One region of the Bhargavaea sp. GQ12 genome, then DNA from elsewhere that is predicted to be linked to it. Evidence: a T-box and tRNA genes for the amino acid it is inferred to sense, from the RefSeq annotation. Region 1 holds a T-box; the other holds one or more tRNA genes.
What was found. The T-box of region 1 lies ahead of AC6CHQ_RS04305 (valine--tRNA ligase). A T-box ahead of a tRNA ligase gene usually reads a tRNA of that ligase, here a tRNA-Val.
Positions count from the first base shown of each region.

Region 2: it has a tRNA-Val gene. The T-box ahead of AC6CHQ_RS04305 (valine--tRNA ligase) is inferred to sense a tRNA for this amino acid. The anticodon was not compared.

Region 1 covers NZ_JCAXEU010000003.1:172,604-178,725, reverse strand. The annotation lists gene AC6CHQ_RS04330 (uroporphyrinogen-III synthase) at 1-525, shown strand, start outside; gene hemB (porphobilinogen synthase) at 522-1,502, shown strand; gene hemL (glutamate-1-semialdehyde 2,1-aminomutase) at 1,504-2,796, shown strand; gene AC6CHQ_RS04315 (prolipoprotein diacylglyceryl transferase) at 3,093-3,842, shown strand; gene AC6CHQ_RS04310 (YszA family small membrane protein) at 3,801-3,992, opposite strand; T-box leader at 4,055-4,278, shown strand; gene AC6CHQ_RS04305 (valine--tRNA ligase) at 4,326-6,122, shown strand, end outside.
Region 2 covers NZ_JCAXEU010000005.1:4,720-10,841, forward strand. The annotation lists gene AC6CHQ_RS06030 (TRAP transporter permease) at 1-1,993, shown strand, start outside; gene AC6CHQ_RS06035 (STAS domain-containing protein) at 2,036-2,539, opposite strand; gene AC6CHQ_RS06040 (hypothetical protein) at 2,785-3,066, shown strand; tRNA gene AC6CHQ_RS06045 (tRNA-Val) at 3,084-3,156, opposite strand; gene AC6CHQ_RS06050 (hypothetical protein) at 3,379-3,522, opposite strand; gene AC6CHQ_RS06055 (aldehyde dehydrogenase) at 3,884-5,272, shown strand; gene AC6CHQ_RS06060 (M42 family metallopeptidase) at 5,354-6,122, shown strand, end outside.

The DNA.
Region 1 (6,122 bases):
GAAGGCTTCACGGCGGAAGACATCCCTGTAAAGATCGCGGCTGTCGGAAGTGAAACGGCCAAGGCGCTGGAAAACATCGGTTTCCGGGCGGATTTCATTCCGGCTACGTTCAGCGCGGATCATTTCGTTGAGGAATTCCCATCGGTTTCCGATGAGAACGATCGCTGCCTGTTCCTAAAAGGTGACCTCGCGAAGGAAACGATCAAGGAAGGGCTTCCGAATGAAGTAGATGAGTGGACCGTCTACGAGACGGTTAACGACGAGGAGGGCATCCGCGAACTGGCGGATGAGCTCAGAAAGGGCGGCAGGATCGCCGTGCTGTTCGCAAGCCCGTCTGCCGTCAGGGTGTTTGATCAGCATATCGCGCCGGATACCGGATGGGCCGGCTTCACGATCGGTGCGATCGGCCATGTGACCGAACAGGCGCTGCAGGAAGCAGGCGCAGCGGTCCATGTGAAACCCGAACGGTACACACTGCTCGACCTCGTCCGGGAATTAGGCAACCGAAAGGAAGGAATCTCATGAATGAACTTCAGTTTGCACGTCATCGCCGCCTGCGCAACTCCGCAGCGATGCGCGCGATGGTGCGCGAGACCGTTCTGAATAAGGAAGATCTGATCTATCCGATTTTCGTAGCGGAAGGGAAAGACATCCGCACGGAAGTCAGCTCGATGCCAGGGGTCTACAACTTGTCGCTTGACCATCTTGGCGCAGAAGTGGACGAAGTTGTGTCACTTGGAATTCCGGCAGTTCTCCTGTTTGGAGTGCCTGAGCATAAAGACGCGGAAGGCACAGAAGCATACCATGACCACGGCATTGTCCAGGAAGCGACACGCCTGATCAAGGAGCGCCATCCGGAACTGCTAGTCGTTGCGGATACATGCCTGTGCGAGTATACGGACCATGGCCACTGCGGCCTGATCGAGGAAGGCCGTATCCTGAACGACCCGTCGCTCGACCTTTTGGCCCGCACAGCTGTCAGCCAGGCCAAGGCAGGAGCGGATATTATCGCACCGTCCAATATGATGGACGGCTTTGTTACGGTGATCCGCCAAGCTTTGGATGAAGCAGGCTTTGAAGATGTGCCGATCATGTCCTATGCGGTGAAGTATGCATCCGCCTACTACGGACCATTCCGTGAGGCTGCGGGCAGCACGCCGCAGTTCGGTGACCGGAAAACATACCAGATGGACCCGGCCAACCGGCTTGAAGCGATCCGTGAAGCGCAGTCCGACATCGAGGAAGGTGCGGACATGCTGATCGTGAAGCCATCGCTGTCCTATATGGATGTCATGCGCGAAGTCAAGGACTTCTCCGGCGTGCCGGTTGTCGCCTATAACGTGAGCGGCGAGTACTCGATGATCAAGGCCGCCGCACAGAACGGCTGGGTCGACGAGGAAAAGATCGTCATGGAGACACTGACATCGATGAAGCGCGCAGGCGCCGACATGATCATAACGTACTTCGCGAAAGACGCGGTACGATACATGGAGGGGAACTGATTTGGCCCGATCGTATGAGAACTCGAAAAAAGCCTTTTCCGAAGCAGTCAATCTGATGCCGGGCGGCGTCAACTCGCCGGTCCGCGCATTCAAGGCGGTCGACATGGACCCGCTCTTCATGGAACAGGGAAAAGGTGCCGTCATCACCGATATCGACGGCAATGACTATATCGACTACGTCCTGTCCTGGGGCCCGCTGATCCACGGCCATGCCGATGACGATGTCGTCGCGGCGATCAATGAACAGGCCGCAAAAGGATCCAGCTTTGGCGCTTCCACACTTGCCGAAAACGAGCTTGCGAAAATCGTGATCGACCGCGTGCCGTCGATCGAGATGATCCGCATGGTGTCGTCCGGTACTGAAGCGACGATGAGCGCTCTCCGGGTGGCACGCGGTGTCACCGGACGCGACAAGATCCTGAAATTCGAAGGCTGCTACCACGGCCACGGGGATTCGCTGTTGATCAAGGCCGGTTCAGGAGTTGCGACACTCGGCCTGCCTGACAGCCCTGGAGTTCCTGCTTCGATCGCGGGCAATACGATTACCGTTGCCTACAACGACCTTGACGCTGTGCGCCAGGCATTCGAAAACTTCGGTGAAGACATTGCCGCGGTTATCGTCGAACCGGTCGCGGGCAACATGGGTGTCGTTCCTCCGAACGAAGGCTTCCTGGAAGGACTCCGTGAAGTCACCGAACAGCACGGCTCGCTCCTGATCTTCGACGAAGTCATGACCGGCTTCCGTGTCGGCTATAACAGCGGACAGGGACTGTTCGGCGTAACACCAGATCTTACCTGCCTCGGCAAAGTCATCGGCGGCGGCCTCCCGGTCGGTGCATTCGGCGGGAAACGCGAGATCATGGAACAGGTCGCTCCGGCCGGCCCGATCTATCAGGCCGGCACGCTATCCGGCAACCCGCTCGCCATGGCGGCAGGGATTGCGACTCTGAGCAAACTCACGCCTGAATCGTATGACCACTTCAAGGCACTTGGCGACCGTCTGGAAGCCGGCTTCCGCGAAGCGGCAGAGGCGAACAACATCCCTCATACCGTCAACCGTGCCGGCTCGATGATCGGCTACTTCCTCACAAACGAGGACGTAACCGACTTTGAAAGCGCGAAGACGTCCGATACAGAACTGTTCGGCAAGTACTACGCCCTGATGGCGGAAGAAGGCATTTACCTGCCGCCGTCCCAGTTCGAAGGCGTCTTCATTTCCACCGCCCACACCGAAGCGCATATCGACCGCACGGTGGAGGCATTCCACAAAGTGTTCAAACAGCTGAAGCGATAATGATTTGTGTGACCGTCCCGGAATGGGGCGGTTTTTTTGTTGTGGCAGGTGTCATCGTGTACTTTCAGCGGGCCATGGTGTACTTTCGCCGTGCCATCGTGTACTTTCAGGACCGCTTAGTGTACTTTCGCTCATTATGTCAACTCAGCTATCCTAAATGAAGTGGCCAGCTCCAAGCCGCCATTCCACAGTCAACAATCCGCGTTTCCCAAAAATAGACCGCCCGTCTTCGCCATATTGGAGCCTTTGGATGCATATATTGTTTTATGCGCGAACATACAGAGGAGGAGAGGCAGATGGCGAAGTCGGCATGGACGATGGAGCAGACGTTCCGCTTTCCGCAGGGATGCGGAGAGCCGGTGCGTGCGGAATCAGTGAATGTGACACCCCAGTACACGGACGAGCATACGGAGAATGCCTACCGGCTGACCGGTATTTATCACCTGACGTGCATGGCGGTGTTTGACGGGGAAGGGGGCACTCCCGAGCCGGAGGGTGCGACGATGATCGAGGAGATCGACCTGAGCGGGGAGACAGGTTACTTTGAGTATGCGGTTCCCCTTTATATCGACCTTCCGGCAGAGACGGGCGACGGGGCATCGATAAAAGCACAGGATGTCCGTGCTCATGTGAATGAAGACGGGGCGCTTTGCGTCACCTGGAAAGTGGATTGCCTGTACGGTGACAATATAGATGATGAATCGGATGAAGCCCAGGCAGCAGCCCCGAAAGCGGAAGTGTTGGAGACAAATGATGAATCGTCGTCCCGGCCTGAAAGCAGCAGCCACCGCAGGGAGGCGGTTCCGGAACTGGCCGTTCGCGAGGAGTCGGAATCTGCATCAGTACGTGCTGCTGCCGAGCCTGAACAAAGGCAGCCGGTGGCCGTCGCAGTGAGCCCGGAAATACCGCAGGCAAGGGCCGATGCGTCCACGAAAAACAGCCCGGATGAGGTCAGGGCATTCATCTCGGGCCTCGAAGATACGTATACCGTCTTTTCCTATCCTTCATATAAAATCCTTGTAAAACGCGACACAGAGTCCGATTAACAAGATCAGCAGAAGAAAATCGCCAGTAGTCGGCACAAACAATGTGCGGATCAGCTGGAACACGGTGATCGGGATGATGATCGCCTTGCAGTAAAACCGGATTTTTCTGAGGCATGGCGGCAGGAGCCACGGGTTATAGTTCTTTCTCAAATGGGACACCTCCTTTCGTATTGACGGGCGGTTGCCGGTTTTGTACAATAAATGAAATGGATAACGATGCAGTGAGCGGGAAGAGTAGGACCGGATGTTGTCCGGAGAGAGGGAGCGGCTGGTGAAAGCTCCCGTCAGCGCCGTCCGAAGTCGCCCGTGAGCAGCCTCCGCGAACCGAGTAGCGGAGTGCCGGTCAGACGACCGTTATCGTTTTGAGCGCCGGCCGCTCTTGTTTTGCGTGCCGGAACTAAAGGTGGTACCGCGAAGTCAGCCCTTCGTCCTTTATAGGACGGAGGGTTTTTTGATTTCCCGGAAACAAAGGAGGAAGAAGACATGGAACAGAACGGCCAGCAGGAAACGTCTCTGCCGACAAAGTACGATCCGCAGGCAATCGAGCAGGGCAGGTATGAGTGGTGGGTCAACGGTAAATTCTTCGAGGCGCAGCCGGAAAGCGGCAAGGAACCATACACGATCGTGATTCCGCCGCCGAACGTCACGGGCAAGCTCCACCTCGGCCACGCCTGGGATACGACACTCCAGGATATCCTGATCCGCATGAAGCGCATGCAGGGCTATGACGCTCTTTGGCTTCCGGGGATGGACCACGCCGGGATTGCGACACAGGCGAAGGTTGAAGGGAAGCTAAAAGAAGAGGGCAAGAGCCGCTATGACCTCGGCCGCGAGAAATTCCTTGAAGAGTCGTGGAAATGGAAAGAGGAATATGCCGGGCATATCCGCCAGCAATGGTCAAAACTTGGCCTTGGCCTGGACTATTCACGTGAGCGCTTCACACTTGATGAGGGGCTTTCGGAAGCGGTTCGCACCGTCTTCGTCAAGCTCTATGAGAAGGGCCTGATCTACCGCGGTGAGTACATTATCAACTGGGATCCGCAGACGAAAACAGCGCTCTCCGACATCGAAGTCATCTATAAGGACGTACAGGGTGCCTTCTATCATATGCGCTACCCGCTCGCAGATGGCACGGGGTCGATCGAAATCGCGACGACCCGTCCGGAGACGATGCTCGGGGATACCGCAGTTGCCGTTCACCCGGAAGATGAGCGCTACAAGCACCTGATCGGCAAAACGGTCAAACTGCCGATCGTCGGGCGCGAAATCCCGATCGTCGCCGATGACTATGTCGAGATGGACTTCGGTAGCGGCGCGGTGAAGATCACACCGGCCCATGACCCGAACGACTTTGAAATCGGCAATCGCCACAACCTGGAGCGCGTCCTTGTCATGAATGAAGATGGCTCGATGAACGAGCGCGCAGGCAAGTACCAGGGCATGGACCGCTTTGAGTGCCGCAAGGAGATTGTGAAGGATCTTCAGGAAATGGGTGTGTTGTTCGAAATCGAGGAACACATGCACTCGGTCGGACACTCGGAGCGGAGCGGCGCGGTTGTCGAGCCTTATCTGTCCACGCAGTGGTTCGTCAAGATGGAGCCGCTCGCTGAGGCCGCAGTCGAGCTGCAGAAGGGCGAGGAAAAAGTAAACTTCGTTCCGGAGCGCTTCGAGAAAACGTACCTGAACTGGATGGAGAACATCCGCGACTGGTGCATTTCCCGCCAGCTCTGGTGGGGCCACCAGATCCCGGCCTGGTACCACAAGGAAACGGGTGAAATCCACGTCGGCATGGAAGCACCGGCAGATGCGGAAAACTGGAAGCAGGACGAAGACGTCCTCGACACATGGTTCTCTTCCGCTCTCTGGCCGTTCTCCACGCTGAACTGGCCGGATGAGGACAACGAACTGTTCAAGCGCTATTATCCGACGGACGCGCTTGTGACCGGCTATGACATCATCTTCTTCTGGGTGTCCCGGATGATCTTCCAGGGACTTGAATTCACCGGCAAGCGCCCGTTTGATGACGTGCTGATTCACGGACTTGTCCGCGCAGAAGACGGCCGCAAAATGTCCAAGTCGCTCGGCAACGGCGTCGATCCGATGGATGTCATCGATCAGTACGGCGCGGATTCGCTGCGCTACTTCCTCGCAACAGGCTCATCGCCTGGGCAAGACCTTCGCTTCTCAAACGAGAAAGTGGAATCCGTCTGGAACTTCGCGAACAAAATCTGGAACGCGTCCCGGTTTGCATTGATGAACATGGATGGGCTGAAGTTTGAG
Region 2 (6,122 bases), on a different contig from region 1:
GGAAGAGCAGAATCTCCAGCTGTCCGAGGAAGAGCAGCAGGAGCTGCTGAAAAAATATGACCCGGAATCCAACACCCGTGACGTTCGGGGGCTTATGAAGAAAATTGTTTTCTTCGGTCTTCTGGCTTTTTCTGTTTTCCAGCTATACACCGCGATTTTTGGACAGTATACAGCCTATATCCAGCGCTCTGTCCACCTGGGTTTTGCCCTGTCTCTTATTTTCCTTCTGTTCCCGTTTCGCCGTAAATCGGCCAAAAAGAACAGAGTCCCGTTTTACGATATTATCCTGGCGCTGCTTTCGATTGGCGTCGGCCTGTACTGGCCGTTGCAATACGATGAATTGGTCATGCGTGTCGGACGGGTGACCGATCTCGATATGACAGTCGCCATCCTGGCCGTCTTACTGACACTCGAAGCCTCACGGCGGGCTGTCGGCCTGCCGATTACGATTATCGCATCGGCATTCCTGATCTATGCGTTTACCGGACCATACTGGCCAGGATTCCTGGCGCATCGCGGACAGGACCTGACGGCACTTGCCCAGTTGATGTTTTACACGACCGACGGGGTGCTCGGTACACCAATCGGAGTGTCGGCCACGTTCATCTTCGTCTTCCTCCTTTTCGGAGCCTTCCTCGTAAAAACAGGTGTGGGTCAGTACTTCAACGATTTGGCTGTGGCATTGGCCGGGAAACTGACCGGCGGCCCGGCGAAGGTGGCTATCTTCTCAAGTGCCCTCCAGGGAACCATATCAGGGAGCTCTGTAGCTAACGTGGTGACTTCCGGTTCGTATACCATTCCGATGATGAAGAAGCTTGGCTACCGCAAAGAGTTTGCCGGGGCGGTAGAAGCCTCGGCTTCCACCGGCGGACAGCTCATGCCGCCAATCATGGGAGCAGCGGCATTTCTGATGGTCGAATTCATCGGCGGCATCACTTATTGGGAAATTGCAAAAGCCGCTGCCATTCCGGCGCTGCTTTACTTCTCGGGAATCTGGATCATGACACACTTTGAGGCCAAACGGGTCGGGCTGTCCGGTCTTTCGGATGACCAGCTTCCAAACCGGAAGGAAGTCTTGAAGAAGATTTATCTTCTGACCCCGATTCTCGGAATTATTATCTTCTTGCTCGTCGGTATCCCGACAATGCAAGCCGCGCTCTGGGGAATCGTACTGACGATTGTCGTCAGCGCGTTCGACAAACAGACCCGCCTGAACTTCAAGGACATGATCAATGCCCTTGTTGACGGGGCACGGACAGCATTGGCTGTTGCGGCGGCAACGGCATGTGCCGGCATCATTGTCGGTGTCGTTGTCAAGACCGGTCTAGGTCTGAGCCTGGCCAACGGGCTGATTTCAGCCTCAGGCGGACATCTCTTCCTGACACTGTTTTTCACTATGCTCGCAGCGATCGTTCTGGGAATGGGCTCACCGACAACGGCGAACTATGTCATCACTTCGACGATTGCGGCTCCCGCCGTCATTGCCCTGCTCATGATCGACGAGCCGTCAGGCGCAGCAGTACCGGTTGTTGTAGCTTTATCTGCTCACTTGTTCGTGTTCTACTTCGGAATCATTGCAGATATCACACCTCCGGTCGCACTCGCAGCATTTGCAGCATCCGGAATATCTGGAGGAGATCCGATCCGGACAGGGGTCAACGCAGCGAAGCTCGCGATTGCAGCGTTTATCATCCCGTATATGTTCGTCTATAACCCCGCGATGCTGATGATTGATGCAAGTGTCCTTGAAATCGTTTGGGTGACCGCAACAGCATTAGCCGGTATGATCGCGGTTGGTGCCGGCTTCGTCGGCTTCTGGTATCGCAAGCTAAACTGGCTGGAGCGTATACTCGCTCTTGTGGCTGGCGGCATGCTGATTTTCCCGGAAGGCATGACCGACGTATTCGGATTTGCCCTGTTCGTCATTCTTCTCGCCATCCAGTTTGTGACTAAGAACAAAGGTGGCAAGCAGACCATTTCGACTGCATCCTAAACAGAACCCCTGCAGAAAAAATTCTGCAGGGGTTCTGTCTTTTTAATTCTTCCCGTTATCTTCGGTCAACTCCATACCCCTTAGCTTCATCAGGTGCTGGAGAGCAGCGCGGAAAGTGGAAAATGACTTGAGTTTGTTTACAAAAGGAAGTCCGGACAATGCGACTTCGCGGGCGAATTGGGGAGTGAATCCGACTGTAATCACTTCAATGCCCATCAGGCTGAGTGATGCCGAAAGCTCTTCGACAGAATTGCCGAACACCGAGAGGCTCTCCGTTTGTTTGATGGACAGTGCGGTGAAGTCGAGTATCGCAGTTTGGGTGCCTGTCATGGAAACATGATCGAGTACCTTCGTGACGACTTTTTTTGAAAGCTCCGGTGTCAGTTCTCCGGCGAACGGCACCAAAATCGTATCCGGCATTATCGACGGGATGATGGGTACCATGATCTGGCCGATGAGTTTCTCCAATTCATCAACTTGTGTTCTCAGCTGATCGATTGTGTGCTGTATTTCTTCCGGGGTTGGCCGGGTCTGTTGGTCATTCATCTTGGATTCCTCGCTGATTGTATTTTGATCGTATGTATATCACTATTATACGTTTATTTCTGAAATAGGCTATTTTTGAACCTCAGACGGAAGAAAGGCCGTTTTCAATAACGATCAAACCTGTCCAAGCAAGGAATGAGCAGATTTATAATAGAACAAAGTCGGAATTTATCATTTTTAAGAAGGAACTGTTTATCTGTCTGTCGAATGTAGCGGCAGAACAATATGGTTAGGGGATATTAAGAGTGATTAATAAAGTAGAGGAATTGGAAGTAACGACCTACTTGGGAAACAGCCGTGAAAGCATTCGGAAAAAGGTGGAACTGCTTGTTGAAGAATTGCCGGCAGGTATTGAAAAGGCCAGATCTGGAGATGCAGAAGCAGCCGCAGTCTATTTATCCGCGACCTATAAGGTGTTATCTTCCGCACTGGAAGAAGAAGCGATTGCCTTTGAGAAATATTTGGATGAAAGTCCAAGTCAAAGTACCCATGAGGCGTCCAGAAAAGACAAAAAAACGCATCCCTAGGGATGCGTTTTTTATGATGATTCCGACTGGGCTCGAACCAGCGACCTCTACCCTGTCAAGGTAGCGCTCTCCCAGCTGAGCTACGGAATCAAAACTGGGATGTTGGCTTGGTTGTTCTCTCAAGCACATTTACAATAATACAAGGGGAAGCAGGTAAAGTCAACGTCATCCTTAAAATAAAACTTTTCAGATATCAGTGCGGAATATCCGGGAAATGGCTAAGGACCGTCCCCCGGATATAATCGGCTGGACGGTCCTTATGTATGCACTGCATCTTTACCGGCTGACGGCAAATATCGCATCGTCACTTAGTTATTGCTCCTGGGGAACGGTTTCTTCAGCTTCCGAGAAGTAAAGGAAGTTTTCCTCTTCCAGCTCGGTTAGCCGCTCGCGGTTAAGTCCCAATTCAAGATTTCCCGTAAACATATGATCCCACCATTGTTCTTGTTTCATCATGTCATTTCCTCCTTGATCTTTTCGTTGTTTGACCTTCTATACCCCGCATGATCGGAATCCGAAACAGAGTGAGGAACAAAACAAGCCGGAAGACCTATATTTCTATCTGACCGGGAAAGAGGAGCGTATGAAACTGTAAGGTGCGATATCCGCCGCCTGGAGGCCGGGATGCATGGCGGGCAGGCAACAACTTTTCCTGCCCATATCCAAAGGTTGCCCGAGTCGGGAGCCGTTTATGAGCTTAAAAAAAATTTAACAATCCGTCAGGTCATCCGGATAGGAATAGAATATCCCGGTTTATGTTTTGATATCCGGGGCCGCCGGCGATAAGATGAAGAAAGAATGAAAGGAGTGGTTGAACATGGCTTTTACGGATACGCAGGCAGGCGGCATCGTCGCCCGGCAGCGGGAATATTACTGGACCGGCAAAACGAAGTCAGCCCAATTCAGGAAAGACAGGCTGGTGGACCTTCATGGAGCGATCCGGAAAAGGGAAAAAGATATTTCGGATGCACTTGCAAAGGATCTCGGCAAAAGTGAATTCGAATCATACATGACGGAGATCGGCTTTGTCTTATCCAGTATTCGGGAAATGGCTTCCAGCATCGGAGAATGGATGAAACCGGAACCGAAAAAGACGCCGATTCATTTCCAGCCGGGGAAAAGCTTCGTCATCCGTGAGCCATGGGGAACGGTGCTGATCATCGGACCTTTCAACTATCCTTTCCAGCTTGTGATCGAGCCGCTTGCGGCGGCAATTGCCGGTGGAAATACGGCCGTCCTGAAGCCTTCCGAGACGACGCCGCACGTTTCTGCCGTCATCCGAGAACTGGTTGCAGATACATTTCCGCCCGAATTTGTGACAGTCGTGGAAGGAGGCAAGGAAGAGACGTCGGCTCTGATCCATGCGCCGTTTGATTTCATGTTCTTCACGGGCAGTGCAAAAGTCGGATCGATCGTCATGAAAGCTGCTGCCGAGCGGCTTGTGCCCGTTGTCCTCGAACTCGGCGGAAAAAGTCCCGCCATTGTTGACCAGACCGCCGACCTCCGCATGGCAGCGGAGAGGATTGCATGGGCGAAATTCACGAATGCCGGTCAGACATGTGTGGCGCCGGACTATTGCCTGGTTCACCATACTGTGAAGGATGAGTTTCTGGAGGAGTTAAAACAGGCGGTCAAGGGTTTTTACGGCACTGATCCTTCAGAATCTCCGGATTATGCCCGGATCGTGGATGAGCGCCAGTTCGACAGGCTGCGGGAGATGATCGACGAAGAGCGTGGCCGGATCCTTTCAGGAGGGCGGATGAATCGGGATACCGGCTATATCGAGCCGACGGTGGTTGACAGCCCGCCTGTTGGAAGCCGGGTGATGGAGGAAGAGATTTTCGGTCCGATACTGCCGGTTTACGGCTATTCCAGCCTGACGGCGATCATCCGCTCGATCCGCGAACGGCCGAAGCCGCTTGCCGCTTACCTGTTCTCCGAGAATCAGGGCGCGATGGATACATTTCTGTCCGAGCTCCCGTTTGGCGGCGGCTGCATTAACGATGCGCTGTCCCATGTCGGAAATACGGCACTGCCTTTCGGAGGCGCTGGCCCGTCCGGGATCGGAAGCTATCACGGCAAATATGGTTTTGATGCTTTTACACATGAAAAGGGCATCCTAAAGCGCGGGACCGCCTTTCCGGTCAGGATTGCATTTCCTCCTTACGGCAACCGCCTCAAGCTGATCAGGCGTTTTCTGAAATGATGCGGTGCATCGTGACGGACACCCTCTCTAGGCGTATAATGAAAACTGGACTTTTTCAGTCGGGGGGAACGCAACTTGAAGATAACATTTGAACTCGAACAATCGCTTGAAATCCTTGAAAAACTCGTGAATACACCGAGCCCGTCCGGCTACACGGCGGACGTCATGAAACTGGCTGCGTCATATCTGGCCGAGAGCGGGGCTGAGCTGACAAAAACGAATAAGGGTGCCGTCATCGCCACGTTCCGTGGGGAAGATGACAGCAAGAGCCGGCTGATCACGGCACATGTCGATACACTCGGCGCCATTGTAAAGGAGATCAAACCTTCGGGCCGCCTTAAGCTGGACAAAATTGGCGGATTCAACTGGAATGCCGCCGAGGGTGAATATTGTACCGTCCATACGGCGGACGGCCGGAAAATCCGCGGGACGATCCTCATGCACCAGACAACCGTCCATGTTTACCGTGACTCCGGAAAGGCAGAGCGGAGCAGCGACAACATTGAAGTCCGTCTTGATGAAAGGACCGGAAGTGCGGACGCCACCCGGGCGCTCGGAATCGAAGTCGGAGACTTTGTCTCATTCGACCCGCGTTTTGAGCGGAGCGGCGGCTACATCAAGTCCCGTCATCTTGACGACAAGGCGAGCACGGCTCTCCTGCTCGAGCTGGCGGCCAGACTAAAGGAAACCAGTGAGAAGCTTCCGCATACTTTGCATCTCTATATTTCCAATAACGAAGAAATCGGGTTTGGCGGCAACGCATCGGTTCCCGATGGGACCGTCGAATACATTGCATTCGACATGGGAGCGATCGGCGACGGGCAGTCTTCCGATGAATATACCGTGTCAA